Linked DNA regions of Zymomonas mobilis subsp. mobilis ATCC 10988. The protein of the gene in region 3 interacts with the protein of the main gene of each other region in a pairwise test. Links are inferred from orthologs where the notes say so. Each region holds a gene or a part of one and is shown on either strand. Other genes may lie near its edges. The genes, in order: dnaN, eno and rpe.

Region 1 (6,662 bases), 990 kb from region 3 along the record:
AAAAGGCTGACAGCTTTTTCCTAACCTTATTGTCTTTACCTGATTGCGCTATGGTTTCGCCTTTTTCGGCCAAAAATTTGGCGATTTCACCGGTAGGCACAGGGGCTTTTCGTTTTCAAGAATGGCAACATGGGAGAAGAATCCAGCTGGTCGCCCGTTCTGATTATTGGGGTAAAAAACCGGCAATAAAAACACTTAATTTCTTTTTTATCTCTGATGCGCTGGCGGCCTATGCCGCCCTCAAAACAGGCCAGATTGATTTCTTTCCTGATTTTCCAGTGGCCGAAAATCTTGAAGAATTGGCAGATGACTCCCGCTTTAAAGTCCGGAGTTTTCCCAGTGAAGGCGAAGTGATCCTTGCCTTCAATCAAAATTTGCCGATTTTCCAGAATTCTTTGTTACGGCAAGCAATCTCAATCGCTATCAATCGTCCAGCCTTTGTTGATGCGGTGTTATATGGCTATGGCCGCGTTATTGGCAGCCATTTCCCGCCGCAAAACCCCGATTATCTCGATCTGACGGCAATCTATCCTTACGACCCGATAAAGGCCAAAGCCTTGCTGAAACAGGCCGGTTATCCTGACGGTCTGACATTAACGCTTGATTTGCCACCCTCTCGCTATGCCACTATTTCAGGGCAACTTGTAGCCGATCAACTGGAAAAAATTGGTATCCATGTAACGCTCCATTCATTGGAATGGACGACATGGCTTGATCGTGTTTATAAAAAACATGATTTCCAGATGACGGTTATCAACCATGCGGAACCTTTTGATTACAGAATCTATGACAAAGAAGGCTATTATTTCGGCTATCATAATGCCCAATTTCATCAGATTTTGACTCGTTTAGATCAGGAAAACGATGCTTTCCAACGGCATCAGAAATTACAATCGCTCCAAAAAATTCTAACCCTTGATGCCGCCAATGTCTTTTTATTCCAATATCCTCATCTGGTTGTTTTCAAGGCTGACCTAGCGGGTTTATGGCGAGGCAGCCCGACACAGGCCTTTGATCTCACAACGGCCTATTTCACCGACAGCCAAGGGACACATAATAGCCATTTGATCCCGTCCTCCATCTCATGGCATTTTGGTGGGTGGCTCTCGGCAGCGTTGGGGCTAATCCTTCTGATAGTCGCTTTCCGCTATCAGCTTTTCAGTATTTCCGGTTTTCTCAAAAAAAGCGGTCAATTCTTATTGGCCTCATGGATAGCCAGCTTGGTTATTTTTATGGCTATTTCCGTTCTACCCGGCGATCCGGCCGAATATATGATGGGCTTACAAGCCAGTCCCCGCGCCCTAGCTGCCCTACAAACGGAATTCGGTCTCGATAAACCAGCGTATATCCGTTACATAAATTGGCTAACCCATAGCCTTCATGGCGACTTTGGAAGTAGTTTTAGCTACCATCTTCCTGCCAGTGATTTAATCGCAGAAGCGCTCAATATCTCGCTTCCTCTTGTTCTGGCTTCTTTCTGTCTTGCCGCGACCGCTGGCTTTTTCTTTGGCCTTGCCATCGCCTTTTTTCGCTTCCGCCCTTTACGGATTTTTCTACTGACATTGACACGGCTAGGCCTTTCTTTGCCGGCTTTTTGGATCGCTGTTTTACTGCTTTATGCCGGTCTTCATTACCATTGGCCTCTCACGCTGGAAAACACGCCTTCCCCTTTTGGCCTCCTGACCCAGCCTGCTTTTTACTGGCCAGTCATTGCGCTTGCATTGCCACAGGCCACATGGTTGGCGCGCGCTTTTAGCCAGCAATTACAGGGGATAGAACAAGAAGACTTCATCATGGCAGCAAGAGCGCGCGGATTATCCCGCTCCCAAGCGCTTCTTCGCCATGCGCTCCGCCATGCGTTACCGGCATTATTGCCCTTACTAGCCTTGTCTTTGCCCGCCTTACTGACTGGCAGCATCATTGTCGAAAATATCTTTTATCTTTCAGGATTAGGACGGCTTTTATTACAGGCTATTGCCGCCCGTGATCTGGTTCTGATACAGGCCATTGCTCTTCTGGTCGCTATGGTGACTTTATTCGCCCGCTTTATCAGCGATCTTTTGCATCTCGCAATTGATCCACGGTTAAAACAGCCATGATTTCCTTTTTTCGCTCTGCACCTTTTCTTTTGCGCTTTGTTTTATTCAGCCTTGTTCTATTGGCCTTGCTCATAGTCGGGAACGGCCTGCTTTATGGCCTCATTCCTCCCATGGATTTATCTGATCGGTTACAAGCTCCGTCATGGCATCATCTTTTCGGCACAGATGCTCTAGGACGTGATCTCTGGCACGAGACCTTTATGGCCGCCGGATGTTCCAGCTTGGTCGTCTTTCCGGCGGTGGCATTGGGCTTTACTGTGGGTGTCCCTATCGGCTTAATCGCGGCGATTAAAAAAGGCTGGGTGGGCGAAATGCTGATGCAGGCCAGTGATATCCTTTTTGCCTTTCCAGCCTTGATTGCGGCATTATTACTGCAATTATTATGCGGTGCTGGCGGGCAAAATGTGATGCTGGCCATTGCCCTTTATGCCATTCCGGTTTTTGCTCGTGTGGCCTGTAGCCATGGCCGCGTTATCGCCCGTTTGGATTTTATCGCGGCCGCCCGATTATCGGGGAAAGGGAGTCTTGCTCTTGCCTTTCATCATCTTCTTCCGAATATCATGCTTCCCCTTTTGACGCAGGCCAGCAGCCAATCTGCTTTTGCCTTTATCGCGGAAGCGGCCCTTTCCTATATCGGCATCGGCATTCAACCGCCCTTGCCTTCTTTGGGACGATTGCTGCTAGACGCGCAAAATCTTCTAAATATTGCGCCATGGCTCGCCTTTTGGCCGGGGGTTATGCTTTTCTGGCTGATTGCTTCTTGCCAGATGATTGGTGAAGGCCTGATCCGCTCTCAAGCAGACCATAGATTATGACATTTTTGGCGATCGAAAATCTGACGGTCAAAGCAAAAGACCGCTATTTGTTAAAGGATATCGGATTCCGTATCGGACGGGGTGAAATTGTTGCTGTCCTTGGTGAATCCGGTTCGGGGAAATCCACCCTTGCTCGCAGTATCTTGCGGCTTTTGCCTGAAAATCTGATTTTATCTGGCGCGCTCCGCGTTGGAAAAACCGATCTCATGCAGCTTCCTGAAAAACAGATGAATGACTGGCGTGGCCAAAAGATAGCTTTTATCGGTCAGGATTCTTTACGTTTTCTAGACCCGATGATGACTATTGCCCAACATATCCGCGAAGGCCTCAAGGAAAAATCGACAGAAAATAAACAGCCCTCTGCCATGACCAATGCCTTGGAACAGGTGGGACTTTCTCCCGATATCGCAAAACGCTATCCGCATCAGCTTTCCGGCGGACAAAGACAAAGGGCAGCTATTGCTATAGCCTTGGCGGCCAAACCGGCTTTGTTAATCGCGGATGAGCCCAGTTCTGCACTTGATATGCTGACTGAAGCGCAAATCATGGCGATTTTTGAAAAAGCCACGGGAAACCGTCAAACGGCTATTTTACTTATCAGCCATAATCCCGCCTTGGCGGTCAGAATGGCAGAACGCATCGTGGTTTTAAAAGACGGTCGCCTTGTCTCGAAAATGGCCAGCCGCCGTTGGTGGTCAAATCCAGCAGAGGCGTATAGTCAAGCGATCATCCAATCTTATCATCAGATTTTATCTAGCACGCCCTATGGAAAGGATGCCCCCAAACAATCCCAAAATCACCCGCCCATAATGGATAATCCGCGCCCCTTATTAAGACTGCAAAATCTTTCCTATCAGGAAAAAGACGATCATCGCCTAAAGGATATCTCGCTCGAAATCTATAAAGGCGAAAGGATTGCCATCATCGGGGAATCTGGTGCCGGGAAATCAACCCTACTCAAATTGATATCCGGCCTGCTGCCAGCATCATCCGGTGAAATTTTTTGGGAAAATCAGCCTCTTTCTTTTCAAAAGAAACAAGATCGCCTCGCTTTTTATCAAAAAGCACAAATGGTTTTCCAAGACCCGAACAGTAGTCTTGACCCGGCTTGGACAGTTGAAAAAACCGTCACCGAGCCCCTTGCGCTTTATCAGAAGAAAATATCCTCGGAATATCGGCAGCAAGCCTTGCAATCAGCCCTGAACAAGGCGTCCTTATCCCTCGATCTTCGGCATCGTTATCCGGCAACGCTTTCCGGCGGCCAAGGTCAAAGGGTGGCGATAGCGCGCGCCTTAGTGAACAATCCTGATTTACTGTTGCTGGATGAAGCCTTCTCGGCTCTGGATAGTGTCAATCGGGTTGAAATCGGAAAAGAACTGATGGCGCTCTCTGAACAAGAAAAAATGACTTGTTTACTGGTAACGCATGACCTTGCTTTTGCCCGTTTTTTTGCAACCAGAGTGGTGATTCTCCACCATGGTCATGTTATAGAAGAGAATAATACATATTCTATTTTCACCAAGCCTAATCACCCCTATACACAAAGGCTGATCGAAATATGGCAGAAAAATTATAATCTCCAAGCCTGAAAAGAATTAAGGTTTTTTAAAAAATAATAGATTATAACCTTCTTCCGCCTTTTTAAATCAGGCTTTTAAAAGGGCTTTTATCAATCAGGGATGACCAAACAGTTATGAAAGCAACGATCGAACGCGCGACTTTATTGAAAAGTCTTAGCCATGTTCAATCGGTAGTAGAACGGCGCAACACTATTCCGATTTTATCGAATGTGCTGATTGAAGCGGCCTCCAATGGTTGTGTAAAGCTGATGGCAACCGATCTTGATTTACAGGTCGTTGAAACCTTGTCAGCCGAAGTTGATACCCCCGGCGAAACCACGGTTTCGGCGCATATGCTTTTTGAAATCGTCCGTAAATTACCGGATGGTTCACAAATTCAGTTAAGCGCTGCCGATGGTAAAATGCTGATTGTTGCCGGTCGTTCGCGTTTCAGTTTGGCTACTCTGCCCCGTGATGATTTTCCGGTTATCAGTGAAAGCGAATTGCCAACCCATTTCGCTTTACCGACGGAAAGCTTGAAACAGATTATTGATAAAACCCGTTTCGCTATTTCGGTTGATGAAACGCGCTATTATCTCAATGGTATTTTCCTCCATGTTTTAAAGGATGAAAATGTCATGAAAGCGGCGGCCACAGATGGCCATCGCCTCGCCTGCGTGACTATTCCTGCGCCCGCCGGTGCCGAAGATATGCCGGATGTTATCATTCCGCGTAAATGTGTCGTCGAATTGCGGAAATTGCTGGATGAATGTGAAGACGAAATCAAAATTTCGCTTTCAGCCAGTAAAATTTGCTTTGACCTCGGTCATGCCATTTTAACGTCCAAGCTGATTGATGGCACCTTCCCTGATTATTCACGGGTTATCCCGACGGCCAATGACAAATTATTGAAAGTCAAACCCAAGGATTTGATGCAGGGCGTTGATCGCGTTGCAACCATTGCCAGCGAGAAAACCCGCGCGGTTAAAATGTCTATCGAAGCAGGGAAAATTTCGCTTTCAGTGACCAGCCCTGAAAATGGTATGGCTACCGAAGAAGTCTTGGGCGAATATGATGCCGATCCTTTGGATATCGGTTTTAATGCCCGCTATCTTCTTGATATTCTGGGGCAGATTGAAAGCGATCAGGCCGAAATTCATCTGGCCGAAGCCGCCGCCCCAACCCTGATACGGGATTCAGATCAATCAGCGGCACTTTATGTTTTGATGCCGATGCGCGTCTGATTATAGGTAAAAACTTACCATAAAAAAGCCGCCCTATTCGGGGCGGCTTTTTTGATGCGATATCGTTTAAAGACGGGCGCGAATACCGCCATAAAATGTCCGGCCTAATGTGCCGTAACGATAAGCGGTTTCATAATATTTGTCGGTTAAATTCTCGACCCGACCGAAAACAGTCAGATGCTTTGAAACCGGCATTTCCACCCGTAAATCATACAGGGTATAACCACGATTCATATGGGGATTCAGGCTATATTCGCTATGCACCGTATCCCATGATTTTGATGCCCAACGGACAGCAATTCCGGTAACAAGACCGAATTTCCAATGATAATCAGCCGAACCATTGGCGGTATTTTTAGGTCGTCTTGGTAATTGATAGCCGTAATCAACCCCTTCGGAACGATCCTTAACCGAAGTCCAAGTATAGTTACCGCTTAACGATACCCGTTTAATATCAAGGCTGGCATTGACTTCGACACCATGCGCTGTGCTGCGATTGATATTGTCATAATAGCCATAACGCGGGGTATTGGTATTCGGGACATAACAAATGGAAGGCAATGCCCCATAATAAGGACAGCTTAGATAGGCGATCAGATTATTGGAGGTTCTCTGAAAATAATCTGCGGCAATCGTCAAATGCTTATGAAAGAAACGCTGTTGAAAACCGGCATCCCAACCATGCGATTTTTCCGGTTTCAGATTCTGATTACCGTATTCACTATAGATTTGGTATAAAGACGGCGCGTTAAAACCTTCACCATAATGCGCTCGAAACAGGGTATTGTCGTTGTTAAACGCCCAAACACCACCGCCCGAAAATAGAACATTGCCGCCGAATTTCGAATGATGGTCATAACGGACACCGCCATCAACCGAAAAACCTTTAATAATCTTGCCTTTTATCTGGCCATAAACACTGTTGATATTGATGGTACCGCGCGT
Region 2 (6,605 bases), 390 kb from region 3 along the record:
ACAAGCCACAAGCCACAAGCCACAAGCCACAAGCCACAAGCCACAAGCCACAAGCCACAAGCCACAAGCCACAAGCCACAAGCCACAAGCCACAAGCCACAAGCCACAAGCCACAATTATATCTATAGGCTTTAGATGTCGGTTCTTAGAGGATCTGTCTTGTTATAAAAAAGACCTCCCATAAAATGAAGGAAGGTCTATCTTAGCCGCATTTAAAGGCCTCTAATGTTGATATCAGAGGCCTTAACGCCCGATCATCACGAAGCACGTGCCTGAAGCATTTTAATCAGGCTATCAAAGCCCTTATGCTCGACTACGGAATCAAAATCAGCTCTCTGGGTTATCAACAGATTGATACCCCCTACGGTCATATTGCTGACTTTATAGCCCTGACTGGTGTGTTCCAATGTCCAGATGACATTGACAGGATCAGAGCCTGATTTTGTCACTTGCGACAATACCGCTGCACCATCCCCCGCCGGAATAATCCGAATGATTTTCAGCTTTGCCGAGCTGTAATCAGAAATCCGGTTGGCATAAGTATTGATAATAAAATTCGGCAAAGCGGCTTTATAGGCCGTTAGCTGTTCCGGTGTAATCTGGCTTTTCCAGCGCCGGACAAGGCTCTCACCAATTTCATCTACTTGGAAATACTGGGCGAGCAGGGCTTTCAGCTTTTGATGAGCATGAACTTTGTCATTATTCTGGGCAACAGACAAAGCCTCTGCAATCAGACCATTGATAAGACCTGTTGGGGTCTGGTTATCAACCGCTGCACAAGCAGGCGTTGCAAATGAGACAAGCGCAATGGGAAGCGCGAAAAAGGGCGCAACTTTTTTCATAATTCTCCTTTCCCGGACGGTGTCAGAGAAGTCGGTTTTCAAGGCTAAATCCAGATTTTCTGGCTTTTTGCTGATTCGGCTAATGTTAAAAACACCTTCAAGGAGAATGGCCTGTTGATATGCAGATTCTTCTCTAATGGTTATTCGGGCGAATCAATAATACTAGTCAGTACACAAAATATACTATTACGTATAGCTAAAATTGTACTGACCAGTATTAGGGTGCATGGTAATAGATGAACCTTTATTGAACCGACTTATTCTTGCGCTTTTTCGGCCTTATCTTTATCCGCCGGAGCTGTTCTAAAAAGGGAACTGACCAGCCGAAACAGCATACCCCCCGTTTTGGAACGCCACAGGAAAATAAAACCGATACCACTCACCGCTGCCACCGTTGCAAGAGGCCGTTTTTGGGCTTCCTGATTAAGGCGATCGACGACATTTTTACCCGCCTGAACACCTGATTTCACTAGACTACGGGCAATTGACCCCGGTTTCAGATGATTGGTAACATCATCTAACGAAGCCATAAGATGGGTGCGAGCCTGTTCAAGTTCAGCTTTTTTCTGATTAATTTTAGACGTATGAAGCATAGCATGGCGGCCTTTTCAGACCGTTTCCTTCCAGAATGATAGCTTTGGCGAATATTACGGTGCCTCGGTCAACCAATGATAAGCGACCAGCACCAGAATAATCGCAATGGGTAACCCCACAGCTGCGAAAATCAGGCCTGCACCCAAAGCCCCTACAGCATGGATCAAGGCAATGAAAACGCCTACCAACAAACCGATCAGGCCAATAATCGCAAAGGCAGCGGCCAAAACCAACGCAATCGCCGCCTTCGCAATTCTTTTGACGCGCAGCATGACAATTTCGCGGCAAAAAGCGATTTCATGGTGAAAGAAGTTTTTGGCGGCCTGAATAAGATTCCGAAAAGACTGGAAAATTCCGGTCTCTTCATAAATGAAATCTTCTCCTCCGGCGGCTTCGGCTTCCATTCTACCTTCTTCCAATCTCGCTTCGGCTTCGGCAACAGCTGCTTCATCATTTTCTTCGCCTGTAGCCACCTTTTCGGCAGCTACAGGGTCGATTTCAGCTTCAGACAAGGCCTCGGCGATTTCTTCAGAAGTAATGTTCGATTCTTTTTCGCCTTTATTTTCCAGCGTCAATGTTATGAATCCTGATGGCTGCTGTCAGAAGAGGATGCATCTGCTTCCTGATGGTTGCAGGCATGATTGGCTTCACATTTATGCTTTTTGTGGCTGGCAAAGCGATAAAGCGCATAGCCAAGGGCTGCTGCGACACCAACCGTCACAACTGGGTTACGGCGGATAATGCTATGACCGCTTTTGGTGATGTCAGCCAATTTTTTATCTTTCAGAGATTTTGACAATTTGCCGATATGTTTGGAAGCCTTGTGCATATAGTCGCCATAGGAACTTCCCAGATTTTCGGCAACCAATTCTGCGGTCTGGTCGACGATTTTGGCAACATTATTAACAGCTTCGATGGCTTTGTGATGACCTTCATCACCAATTTCATGAATTTTTCCATGAAAGGGACTGTGATCCTGAAATAAATGATGCAGTTTATTTTCTTCTTTTTCAGCAAAATCTTTGGCTTCGGAAAGATGCGATTTTGCTTTTTCAGCAAGGTGAGAAGCCGTTTCCGATATATGCTGTCCTATATGATGGCCTTCATGTTTTGCTTCATGAGTGGCTTTTTCAGCCTGATTTTCGGCGTTTTTCTGCAAATCATTGGCAGCTGATGCTACATTCGCCACAGTTTTGTTTTCGGCCATTGTCTATACTCCAGTTACTCAATACGTAACAATAATCAGTTTATCCTAACTATAGAATCGCATGAGAAGCGATAACGTTTCACCATAAGCAATATATTCATTGCAACAGTGGAATTGCCTTATGCGTCAAGGAAGGATAGATCATTGACGGACTGAGTTCAAAAAGAGACTCGTCTAAAAGATTTTAAGAAAGGTTTCGATATGACAGCTATTGTCAGTATCCATGGCCGTCAGGTTGTCGACAGCCGCGGTAACCCGACCGTTGAAGTTGATGTTACGCTTGAAGATGGCAGCTTCGGCCGCGCTGCAGTGCCGTCAGGTGCTTCTACCGGCGTTCATGAAGCTGTTGAACTTCGTGATGGCGACAAAACCCGTTGGGGTGGTAAAGGCGTCACCAAAGCTGTTCACGCTGTAAACAACGAAATTGCTAACGCAATTATTGGTCTGGAAGCCGAAGATCAGGAACTGATCGACCAGACGATGATCAAGCTCGATGGCACCCCGAACAAGGGTAAATTCGGTGCTAACGCTATCCTCGGTGTCAGCTTGGCTGTTGCTAAAGCTGCTGCTGAAGCTCGCGGTCTCCCGCTTTACCGTTATGTTGGTGGTACGGCAGCTCACGTTCTTCCGGTTCCGATGATGAACATCGTTAACGGTGGTATGCACGCTGACAACCCCATCGATTTCCAGGAATTCATGATTGCTCCGGTTGGTGCCAGCTCCATCAATGAAGCTGTCCGCATCGGTACCGAAGTTTTCCATACCCTGAAAAAAGAACTGTCTGCTAAAGGCATGAACACCAACGTCGGTGACGAAGGTGGTTTCGCTCCTAGCCTTGACAGTGCTTCTTCTGCTCTGGACTTCATCGTCGATTCCATCTCCAAAGCCGGTTATAAGCCGGGCGAAGATGTGTTCATCGCTCTCGATGCAGCTTCCTCCGAGTTCTACAACAAAGATCAGAACATCTACGATCTTAAGGGTGAAGGCCGTAAACTGACCTCCGCTCAGCTCGTTGATTACTATGTCGAACTCTGCGGCAAATATCCGATCTATTCCATCGAAGATGGTCTGGCCGAAGATGACTTCGAAGGCTGGAAGATCCTTACCGAAAAGCTCGGTGACAAAGTTCAGTTGGTCGGTGACGATCTGTTCGTGACCAACGTGAAGCGTCTTTCTGATGGTATCGAACGCGGTATCGCCAACTCGCTGCTCGTGAAGTTCAACCAGATCGGTTCTTTGTCTGAAACGCTCGCAGCCGTTAACATGGCTAACGACGCTTCTTACACGGCTGTTATGTCTCACCGTTCCGGTGAAACCGAAGATACCACGATTGCTGACCTCGCTGTTGCCACCAACTGCGGTCAGATCAAGACCGGTAGCCTTTGCCGTTCCGAACGTATCGCTAAATACAATCAGCTGATGCGCATCGAAGAAGAACTGGGTTCGGTTGCTAAATATGCTGGCCGTTCGGTTCTTAGAAAAGCCAAATAAGAATCACAGCTAGAACCGGTTTTTAAACCGCTCTAACTGAATGGGGACATTGAGCCTTGATTTATCGCTTAAAGCGGTAATTATAGGCTCCATGTCCCTGATTCGTTCAAAGAACAGTCTTTTCCGTGCTGCAATAGGCCCCGCCTTGATGGTTGTCGTCTTGGGGGTCTTCGTCGGTAATGCCCTTTTGGGGGCAAATGGTTTACTGGCACTCGATGGTTACCGCCAAAAAATGGCCGTTAGAAAAGCGGAATTGGCGGCTTTAGAACACCAGCGAGACCAATTGGCGAATAGCATCGCCCTTCTTAATCCCAAGGCTACTGATCCTGATTATGCCGAAGAATTGGTGCGTAAAGAAACGCGGCAGATCCGGCCGGATGAAGTGATTATTCTCGACAGCCAGAAATAAATTCAACTTTTGGAATGGATCACCATGATCTAACGAGGACTAAACAGCCTTGTTGATTATGGGTAAAAAAGCTTTCTATTTCCTAGGCTGTTATCGCCGCGATTGACAGTTTCTCTTTGAAAAACGCGTCATTATCTCAAATCATTCAAGGTCAAAATTCTGTTCTTTTGATGAAGAGCCTTCAAGAGTGACTTTGACGAAATCAATCAATATAAACAAATTACTAAAGACAGAAGGACGGATATTGGTTAAGCCCGAAATCCGTTTTTAATAAACCCGAGCTGTCAGGGCAGGGGTCAGACCCATAATGTCGATTTATCCTGTCCGTCAGAAAATTTTTAGTCTTTTTTGACAGGAGGCCTCTACATGGCCAAAGCAACTCAGGATTCCAATCGGCCTCATAAAGCTGATGTCGGATCCGCCATTCCCAATCACGATTTGCCACCGATACCCGGTCGCTATCACGCCGACCGGGAAGAGCTGCTAGAATTTTATCGACGGATGCTGATGATCCGCCGTTTTGAAGAACGGTGCGGACAGCTTTACGGTTTGGGGCTGATTGCTGGTTTTTGTCATCTCTATATCGGTCAGGAAGCCGTTGCGGTTGGTCTGCAAGCCGCCCTGCAACCGGGACGGGATAGCGTTATTACCGGCTATCGCGAACATGGGCATATGCTGGCCTATGGTATTGATCCCAAAATTGTTATGGCTGAATTGACGGGTCGTGCCAGCGGTATTTCGCATGGTAAAGGCGGCTCGATGCATATGTTCTCGACCGAACATAAATTTTTCGGCGGAAATGGTATCGTTGGGGCTCAGGTGCCGCTTGGTGCTGGATTGGCCTTTGCGCATAAATACCGGAATGATGGGGGTTGTTCTGCGGCTTATTTCGGTGATGGGTCAGCCAATCAGGGACAGGTTTACGAAGCCTATAACATGGCGGCTTTGTGGAAATTACCCGTGATCTTCGTCATCGAAAATAACGGTTATGCCATGGGAACCAGTATCCAACGCGCTAATGCCCATACAGCTTTGTCTGAAAGAGGCGCAGGCTTTGGTATTCCGGCTTTGGTTGTTGACGGCATGGATGTGCTTGAAGTCAGAGGCGCTGCTACAGTCGCGGTTGACTGGGTGCAGGCTGGAAAAGGGCCCATCATCCTTGAAATGAAGACCTATCGTTATCGGGGACATTCTATGTCTGATCCGGCGCGCTATCGTAGCCGCGAAGAGGTCAATGACATGAAGGAAAACCACGATCCTTTAGACAATCTGAAAAAAGACCTTTTCGCCGCAGGCGTTCCCGAGGTCGAGCTGGTTAAACTGGATGAAGACATCCGCCAGCAGGTCAAAGAGGCCGCCGATTTCGCTGAAAAAGCGCCTTTACCGGCTGATGAAGAATTATATACCAATATTCTGGTAGGAAAGTATTGATATGGCCATAGAGCTTAAAATGCCCGCTCTGTCTCCAACGATGGAGGAAGGCACGCTGACCCGCTGGCTGGTAAAAGAAGGCGACTCCATCAAAGCTGGTGAAATTTTGGCTGAAATCGAAACCGATAAAGCCATCATGGAATTTGAAGCCGTTGATGAAGGCGTGATAACGAAAATCCTCATTCCCGAGGGTAGCGAAAATGTCAAAGTTGGCACCGCTATCGCTTATCTTGGGACGGATGCCAATGATGTGACCTTGGATGGCGCCTCTGCCGAAACCAAAGCAGAAGAAAGCGCCCCTGTTGCATCACCTGCCAAAACAGAGGCCGCAGCGGTTGAAGAAGCGGCAACGCCTTCATTGGGTAAAGTCATCAATTCCGCTCCCGAAATACCGGAAGGCACCGAATTCTTTCAGCAGACTTTGCGTGAAGCCTTACGCGATGCCATGGCCGAAGAAATGCGGCGCGATGACCGTGTTTTTGTTATGGGTGAAGAAGTCGCTGAATATCAGGGTGCCTATAAAGTCACGCAAGGGCTGTTGCAGGAATTTGGCGCGCGTCGTGTCGTGGATACGCCGATTTCCGAATATGGCTTTTCCGGTATTGGTGTGGGTGCCGCAATGGAAGGTTTG
Region 3 (6,505 bases):
GGTTGAAAACAGGGTAATCGAATTATCATCGGGCTTTCCGGCTTCTGCTTTGACCGAGGCGAGTAACTATATCAACGCTCATTTTTCGGGATATAGTTTTTCCGAAGCCAAAAAACGTCTGTTTAGCCAGATTGATCTGGAGCGGAGCGAGCTGGATTCAGCGGCTTCCGATCTGATTAAGCGCGGTTTGGCTGTCTGGTCGGAAGATAGCCGGAAAAGGCCTGTCCTGATTGTCAGGGGGCAATCCCATCTGCTTCAGGATGCCAGCGAAGACCTTGATCGCGCCAAACAGCTTCTTGAAGAACTGGAAGATAAAAAGGAAATCGCAGGCTTGTTGGAAAAAGTTTCCGAAAGCGATGCGGCACAAATTTTTATCGGTTCCGAAAATAAGTTGTTTTCGCTTTCCGGTTCTTCCGTTATCGCCTCTCCCTATCACGGGGAAGACGGGCATATGGTCGGGGTAGTGGCGGTGATAGGCCCGACAAGGTTGAACTATGGCCGCATCGTCCCCATGGTTGACTTCACAGCAAAAACCTTATCGAGAATAATCGCATGACCGAAGAACAGAAAAAATACGAAGATGCCGAAAATCTGGAAAGCAAAAGCGAAAATCCAGAAGAGGCCTCGGCTGAAAAATCAGAAAATGGGGTAGAGGATTTGCAGGCTGAAAATGAAAAGCTGAAAAAAGACCTACTTTATAGTAAAGCCGAAGCCCAGAATACCCGCCGCCGTCTTGAAAAAGAAAAATCGGAAGCAATTGCCTATTCTGTGACCGGTTTTGCGCGCGACATGCTTTCAGTAGCGGATAATATGGAACGCGCTTTGGCGGCTATTCCTGATGACATCAAGCAGGATGAAAAGATCAAAAATCTGGTCACCGGTATTGAAATGACCGGCAAGGAGCTTTTGAACATCTTGCAGCGTCACGGTATCAAACGGGTCGAATCCGTTGGTCAAAAACTTGATCCTAATCTGCATCAGGCGATGATCGAAATCGAAAGCGAAAAGCCGGAAGGCACTGTCGTTCAGGAAATGCAGGCCGGTTATACCATTCATGACCGTTTATTGCGTCCGGCGATGGTGGGCGTTGCCAAGGCTCAATCTGGTGAGACGAAATCCGCGTGATCCAGTCTTTTCCTTGTCAACATAACCTTCGGTTGTCCATTCGGGCGGGAATTTTATGAATACTACACGGCCATCCCGTCCCAAAGGGAAAGACAGCCGGAATGAGGCGCGTTCTTTTAAAAAAGAGGGACGCGCCTCTGCCTCGTCAGCGAAACGTCCTCCGCAAAGAAAAAATGCCCAGCCTATCGGCCTTCCTGTCAGAAAAGCGGCTTTACAACTTCTTGAAGCGGTATTGCGGCAAGGCTTGCCACTTGAGCAGGTTATTGGCCGAATTACCCAAGGTCTGAAACAAAATGCTGATCGCGCCTTGGTGCATGCTTTGGCGGCGGCGGTGTTGCGTTGGTGTCATGATCTCGATCAACTGATTGATAGTGCGACCGCTAAGCCCCTTGCCCCCGATGTCAAAGCGCGGATGGTTTTGAGAATGGCTCTGGCTCAAAAGCTGGTTTTGAAACAGCCCGCCCATGTAGCGATTGCAACAGTTCTGCCTTTGGTGGATGGAGGCCCTCGCCGTCTGGTTCATGGTGTTTATGGCAGCCTTGATAGACGGGAAGGCGTGGCTTTGCCGGAATATCCGACTTTGCCGGATGAAACCGCCTATCGTTGGGAAAAAGCCTGGGGTGAGCCCATGTTGGCTGCCGCTAGTCGGGCTTTGGCAGACCAGCCGCCGGTTGATCTGACCCTGAAAAATCCCGAAGAGACCGCTTTCTGGCAAGAAAAATTATCCGGTGAAAGCCTGTTTCTAGGTCATATCCGTCTTCCAGAGGGGCATCCCCCGATTGCCGAATTGGCGGGCTATCAGGAAGGCGCATGGTGGGTTCAGGATATTTCGGCTTCCCTTGCTGCCCGATTATTGGGCAAGGGTAAAAATCGCACAATTCTTGATCTTTGCGCTGCCCCCGGTGGCAAGACCATGCAACTGGCTTCTCAAGGGTGGCAGGTCACGGCTGTTGATATTGCAGCCAAAAGATTGACCCGACTGCATGACAATCTGAAACGCATGGGCTTGTCTGCTGAAGTGGTGACGGCTGATCTGGCTGACTACACCCCCAAAGAAGCCGTTGATGCGATTTTGTTGGATGCGCCTTGTTCCGCTAGCGGGATTTTCCGCCGTCATCCTGATGTGCTTTATCGTGTCAGTTCCCGCATCATTATCGATATGGCTGAACAGCAGAAAAAGTTGCTTCACCGTGCATCGCAATGGGTCAAAAAAGGGGGGAAGCTCGTCTATGCCGTCTGCTCTTTGGAGCCGGAAGAAGGCGAAGCGGTTATTCGCGACTTTTTAGCCCATCATTCCGATTACCGGATTGATTCTTTGGAAAAAGAGACGCTGCCTGCCGGTTTGTCACCTTCTGAAGAAGGCTGGCTTCGGATTTTACCAGAAAATCTGGCCGAAAAAGGCGGAAATGATGGCTTTTTTATAGCGTATTTTACACGGTATGACGAAAAAGAAGCAAAATGATTGAATTCAGGCTATTTTTTCCAAATGGATTTATAATAGTCTGAAGCCTACTGGTTCGTCATTTCAAGATACGGTAAAGACTTAAGGTCGCTTTTGTCCCAGAAGGCGGCCTTAAAAGTTTTTGTCTCTATATTCTGTCTGGCTATATTTTATGAGTAAATTACCCCTGATTGCTCCCTCTATCCTTTCGGCGGATTTTGCCCATTTGGGAGATGAGGTCGCGGCGATAGATCAGGCCGGTGCCGATTGGATCCATATTGATGTGATGGATGGCCATTTCGTGCCGAATATCACCATAGGCCCCATGGTTGTGAAGGCTTTGCGTCCCTATAGCCAAAAGCCTTTTGATGTCCATTTGATGATTGCGCCTGTCGATCAATATATCGAGGCTTTTTCTGAAGCGGGTGCTGATATTATCAGTTTCCATCCCGAAGCGGGCGCGCATCCCCATCGCACTATTCAGCATATCAAATCATTGGGCAAAAAAGCGGGATTAGTTTTTAATCCGGCGACCCCTTTAAGCTGGCTTGATTATCTAATGGATGATCTTGATCTGATTATGGTGATGAGCGTTAACCCCGGTTTTGGCGGCCAAAAATTTATCAAAACCCAATTAGAAAAGATTAAAGATATCCGTCAAAGAATTACCGCCTCTGGGCGGGATATCCGCTTGGAAGTGGATGGCGGAATTGATGCCACGACTGCACCGCTTGCCGTCGAAGCCGGTGCCGATGTTTTGGTCGCGGGAACGGCCAGCTTTAAAGGCGGCGCAACATGTTACACCGATAATATCAGGATATTGCGTAAATCATGAGAGAAAAGGGAGATCCCGATCTTAACGGAGATGAAAACTCCGGCGAGCCGAAACCCGGTAAATGGTTGATCCGTGTCAATAGTGACAAGCAGCCTTCTTTAACCGAACGGATTGTTAACCGTTTGAGTCGCTTGTCATGGCACACCCCTTTTTATGCCCTGCGTTTGCGGGGGCGACCGCCTTTGCGGTTGATGGCGGTGCCACGCGATCCTTTTTCCGGTAATGCCGAAGCCGGTAATGCTATCCGTCATGGAGAAATTCGGTTTTTCCATGAAAAGATTAAGCTGGATCACCCTCTCTTCCCTGTTACAGGGATTTCGCCTGAATTTACGGATTATCTGCATAGCTTTATCTGGCTGCGCGATTTGGCGGCAGCCGGAAATCGGCAGGAAGTCGCCAAAATTGCGGAAAAACTGACCCGAAACTGGCTTGAAGTCCATGCTGATGAAATTGATGATAAAGCGTGGCAACCCGATATTTGGGGACGCAGGATTTTATTTTGGGGCGCTTATGCGCCACTTATTTTATCCTCGACCGATTTGGTTTACCGATCGAAATTATTAAACAGCCTTGCCCGTGGAGGGCGGCATCTGTCCCGCAGTGCTGATAAAATGCCAAACGGCCTTAACCGTGCCATTGCATGGATGGGTTTGGTGGCAGCAACCCTATTATTGCCGGATGAAAAAACCTTCCTACAGCGGCATGAGCAGGGTTTGTTAAAGGCTTTGAACCGTTGTCTTTTTGAAGATGGTGGTATCATCAGCCGCACCCCCTATGACCAGCTTGAGTTGGTTGAATATAGTGCGATGCTGTTGGCGGTGTATCATTCCCGCGATATGCAGCCCAACACCATGATTACCCGTATGATGGCGCGTGCTGTCAGGGCTTTGTTAGGTGTAACCTTGGGCGATGGTGGGCTTGCCAGTTTCCAAGGCGGTGTTCCAGTCGATAAAAAACGGGTCGATGCCGCTATCTATGCCGCGGGTATTCGCAGTCGCCCGTTAAGTCGTGCCGGTGAATGGGGTTATCAGCGTTTAAGTCATGGTCAGACGACTTTGGTGATTGATACGGCTCCGCCGCCGGTTATTCATCGTGCCGGATTGGCTTCGGCTTCGACATTGGCTTTTGAAATGTCGGATGGTGCCGATCGCTTGATTGTTAATTGCGGCGGCGTTTTGGGAAGTGATCTTGACCAAGGCGATACCAGCGAAGCCTTGCCGCCGGAATTAAGCCAATTATTGCGGGCAACCGCTGCCCATTCAACCCTTGTTTTGAAAGACAGCAATTCGACCGCTTTGATGGAAGATGGCAGTCTGGGGCGCGGTGTTAGTGAAGTCGAGCTGGATCGCCATGAAGGCCAGAATGGTAGCCTGTTAGAAGCTAGTCATGACGGCTATATGCGGCGTTTCGGTTTTATTCACCGCCGGAAGCTGGCTTTATCGGCCAATGGTTGGGAATTACGGGGTGAGGATATTTTGTTGCCTGCGGGGCGCAGAAGAGCCAGCGAGATGCCCTTTATTCTGCGTTTCCACCTCGCCCCTTGGGTAGAGGTGACCAATACGGCTGATGGCATGGGGGCTTTGTTACGAATTGAGCGGGGCGCCTTGTGGCAATTCCGTTGCCGTGGTGGGAAATTGGGATGCGAACCCAGCATCTGGATTGATCCGACAGGGTGGCCGCGTTTGACCAACCAGATTACGATATCCGGTTTAACCCCAGCTGGTGGCTGTAATATTGATTGGGTGTTGAAAAGAGCGGGATAAATTCGGCTGTTTTCGGATAGATTGATTGAAGCCTATCTCCGTATAGCCTGAATGATGGAATGCCCTATCAAAGGAAAGCCTTTTGGGTTGAGAGGCCTTCTTTTGATAGGGTGTTTTTTTAAGTTTAAAGCCTTTCAGCTTGCGGGGATAAAGATTTCTTCCGCCTTTTATCGGATTAGAAAAATTGATTTTACCCGTCTCTAATCTGGGAAGAGAGACGGGTAAGAAATTACGCTTGGCGCGGTTGCAAAATCACCAAAAGAGAACGGACACCTTGCGCACCGTGGATAAGAATCCCTTCGATGTCGGCCGTGGCGGAAGGCCCTGTATGGAAAACAGCATAGCCATGTTCGCGCCATTCTGGCCGTTGATAGGCATTATGCAGGTTAAACAGGATATCAGCCGGATCGACCAAAACAATCAGATGTTGCGGCAGATAACCCAATGTATTGATACCAAAATTGCTGTCTGTCAGGCAAAGTGAACCGGTTTCAGCGACCGCGAAAGACGCTCGGACAATGCCGAAATCAACATCTTTCAAATCGGTTGGTTGGGTGTCGGTGGTTAGCGGGAAATTGCCCTTTATTTCTTCGACATGGGAGCAGATGATTTTTGCGTCTTTGGTCTTTTTATCAACCAATTCCGCCAAGCTTTGACCTTCTAGCGCGGCAACCTCACCGCCCATATTGATAACCGCTTGGGTGAATTGGCTTACCAGATCGGTTGTCGCCGCTTTGTCATCGAAAAGCGGCACCTTCGGTAGAGGATGTTCGGCATCATGGCGGGCAAGCGCGATATTGTCGAGAATGCGTTGACGGCTGGTCATGCTTTTTTCCCTCTGTTTTTCTGATACCACTGATAGAAGGTTTCGCGTTTTACCTCCGGCATTTCCCGTCCGGTTGTCCAACTGTTCAAGCGGTTATAAATCGCAAAATGCGGTAAATGCCGCAGGATGCTGTTCGTGATCGGTAGGGCTTTCCGATAGAGTTTCGGACTGGAGAGTAAGGCTCCGGCTGATTTCATCATTGCCTTTTTCACAAAAGGTAATTCGTGATTTTCTGAAATAAATTGCCGCCAAGACGCGATCTGTTCATGGATATTGATTTTGACCGGACAGACATTGGCACAACTGCCATTCAAGGTCGAAGAAAACGGCAAGCGGCTATATTTATGGAGATTATAGGTCGGGTCGATAATCAGGCCAATGGGACCAGCATAGGTTGCCCCATAGCTGAGACCTCCCGAGCGGCGGAAAACCGGACAGGTATTCATGCAAGCGCCGCAGCGAATACATTTCAGTGAATGGCGAAATGTTTCGTTTTTCAGTCTTTCCGAACGGCC

The links.
Region 1: the proteins of rpe (region 3) and dnaN interact in binary tests that used the Escherichia coli proteins (3 or more experiments, as listed by UniProt). The link is inferred for Zymomonas mobilis subsp. mobilis ATCC 10988 from one-to-one orthologs.
Region 2: the proteins of rpe (region 3) and eno interact in binary tests that used the Escherichia coli proteins (3 or more experiments, as listed by UniProt). The link is inferred for Zymomonas mobilis subsp. mobilis ATCC 10988 from one-to-one orthologs.

What each region holds. Positions count from the first base shown.
Region 1 is NC_017262.1:368,332-374,993, forward strand. What follows is about bases 3,723-6,662. They hold dnaN (DNA polymerase III subunit beta), read left to right. Parts: upstream 3,723-4,607; coding sequence 4,608-5,717; downstream 5,718-6,662. Other genes in these bases: ZMOB_RS01700 (ABC transporter ATP-binding protein), read left to right, coding at 3,723-4,503; ZMOB_RS01710 (TonB-dependent receptor plug domain-containing protein), read right to left, coding at 5,784-6,662. Also shown: ZMOB_RS01690 (ABC transporter substrate-binding protein), read left to right, coding at 1-2,099; ZMOB_RS01695 (ABC transporter permease), read left to right, coding at 2,096-2,914; more of ZMOB_RS01700, read left to right, coding at 2,911-3,722. UniProt on the Escherichia coli protein: Confers DNA tethering and processivity to DNA polymerases and other proteins. Acts as a clamp, forming a ring around DNA (a reaction catalyzed by the clamp-loading complex) which diffuses in an ATP-independent manner freely and bidirectionally along dsDNA.
Region 2 is NC_017262.1:1,749,015-1,755,619, forward strand. Bases 2,107-4,989 are described here. They hold eno (phosphopyruvate hydratase), read left to right. Parts: upstream 2,107-2,844; coding sequence 2,845-4,134; downstream 4,135-4,989. Other genes in these bases: ZMOB_RS07935 (hypothetical protein), read right to left, coding at 2,107-2,643; ZMOB_RS07945 (FtsB family cell division protein), read left to right, coding at 4,226-4,543; pdhA (pyruvate dehydrogenase (acetyl-transferring) E1 component subunit alpha), read left to right, coding at 4,910-4,989. In the rest of the region: ZMOB_RS07915 (hypothetical protein), read right to left, coding at 1-100; ZMOB_RS07920 (MlaC/ttg2D family ABC transporter substrate-binding protein), read right to left, coding at 258-842; ZMOB_RS07925 (hypothetical protein), read right to left, coding at 1,100-1,435; ZMOB_RS07930 (hypothetical protein), read right to left, coding at 1,490-2,011; more of ZMOB_RS07935, read right to left, coding at 2,014-2,106; more of pdhA, read left to right, coding at 4,990-5,974; ZMOB_RS07955 (pyruvate dehydrogenase complex E1 component subunit beta), read left to right, coding at 5,976-6,605. UniProt on the Escherichia coli protein: Catalyzes the reversible conversion of 2-phosphoglycerate (2-PG) into phosphoenolpyruvate (PEP). It is essential for the degradation of carbohydrates via glycolysis.
Region 3 is NC_017262.1:1,356,232-1,362,736, reverse strand. Bases 1,787-4,569 are described here. They hold rpe (ribulose-phosphate 3-epimerase), read left to right. Parts: upstream 1,787-2,738; coding sequence 2,739-3,401; downstream 3,402-4,569. Other genes in these bases: ZMOB_RS06110 (heparinase II/III family protein), read left to right, coding at 3,398-4,569; ZMOB_RS06120 (RsmB/NOP family class I SAM-dependent RNA methyltransferase), read left to right, coding at 1,787-2,587. Outside these bases: heat-inducible transcriptional repressor HrcA, read left to right, coding at 1-556; nucleotide exchange factor GrpE, read left to right, coding at 553-1,125; more of ZMOB_RS06120, read left to right, coding at 1,181-1,786; more of ZMOB_RS06110, read left to right, coding at 4,570-5,164; ZMOB_RS06105 (LutC/YkgG family protein), read right to left, coding at 5,394-5,990; ZMOB_RS06100 (lactate utilization protein B), read right to left, coding at 5,987-6,505. UniProt on the Escherichia coli protein: Catalyzes the reversible epimerization of D-ribulose 5-phosphate to D-xylulose 5-phosphate.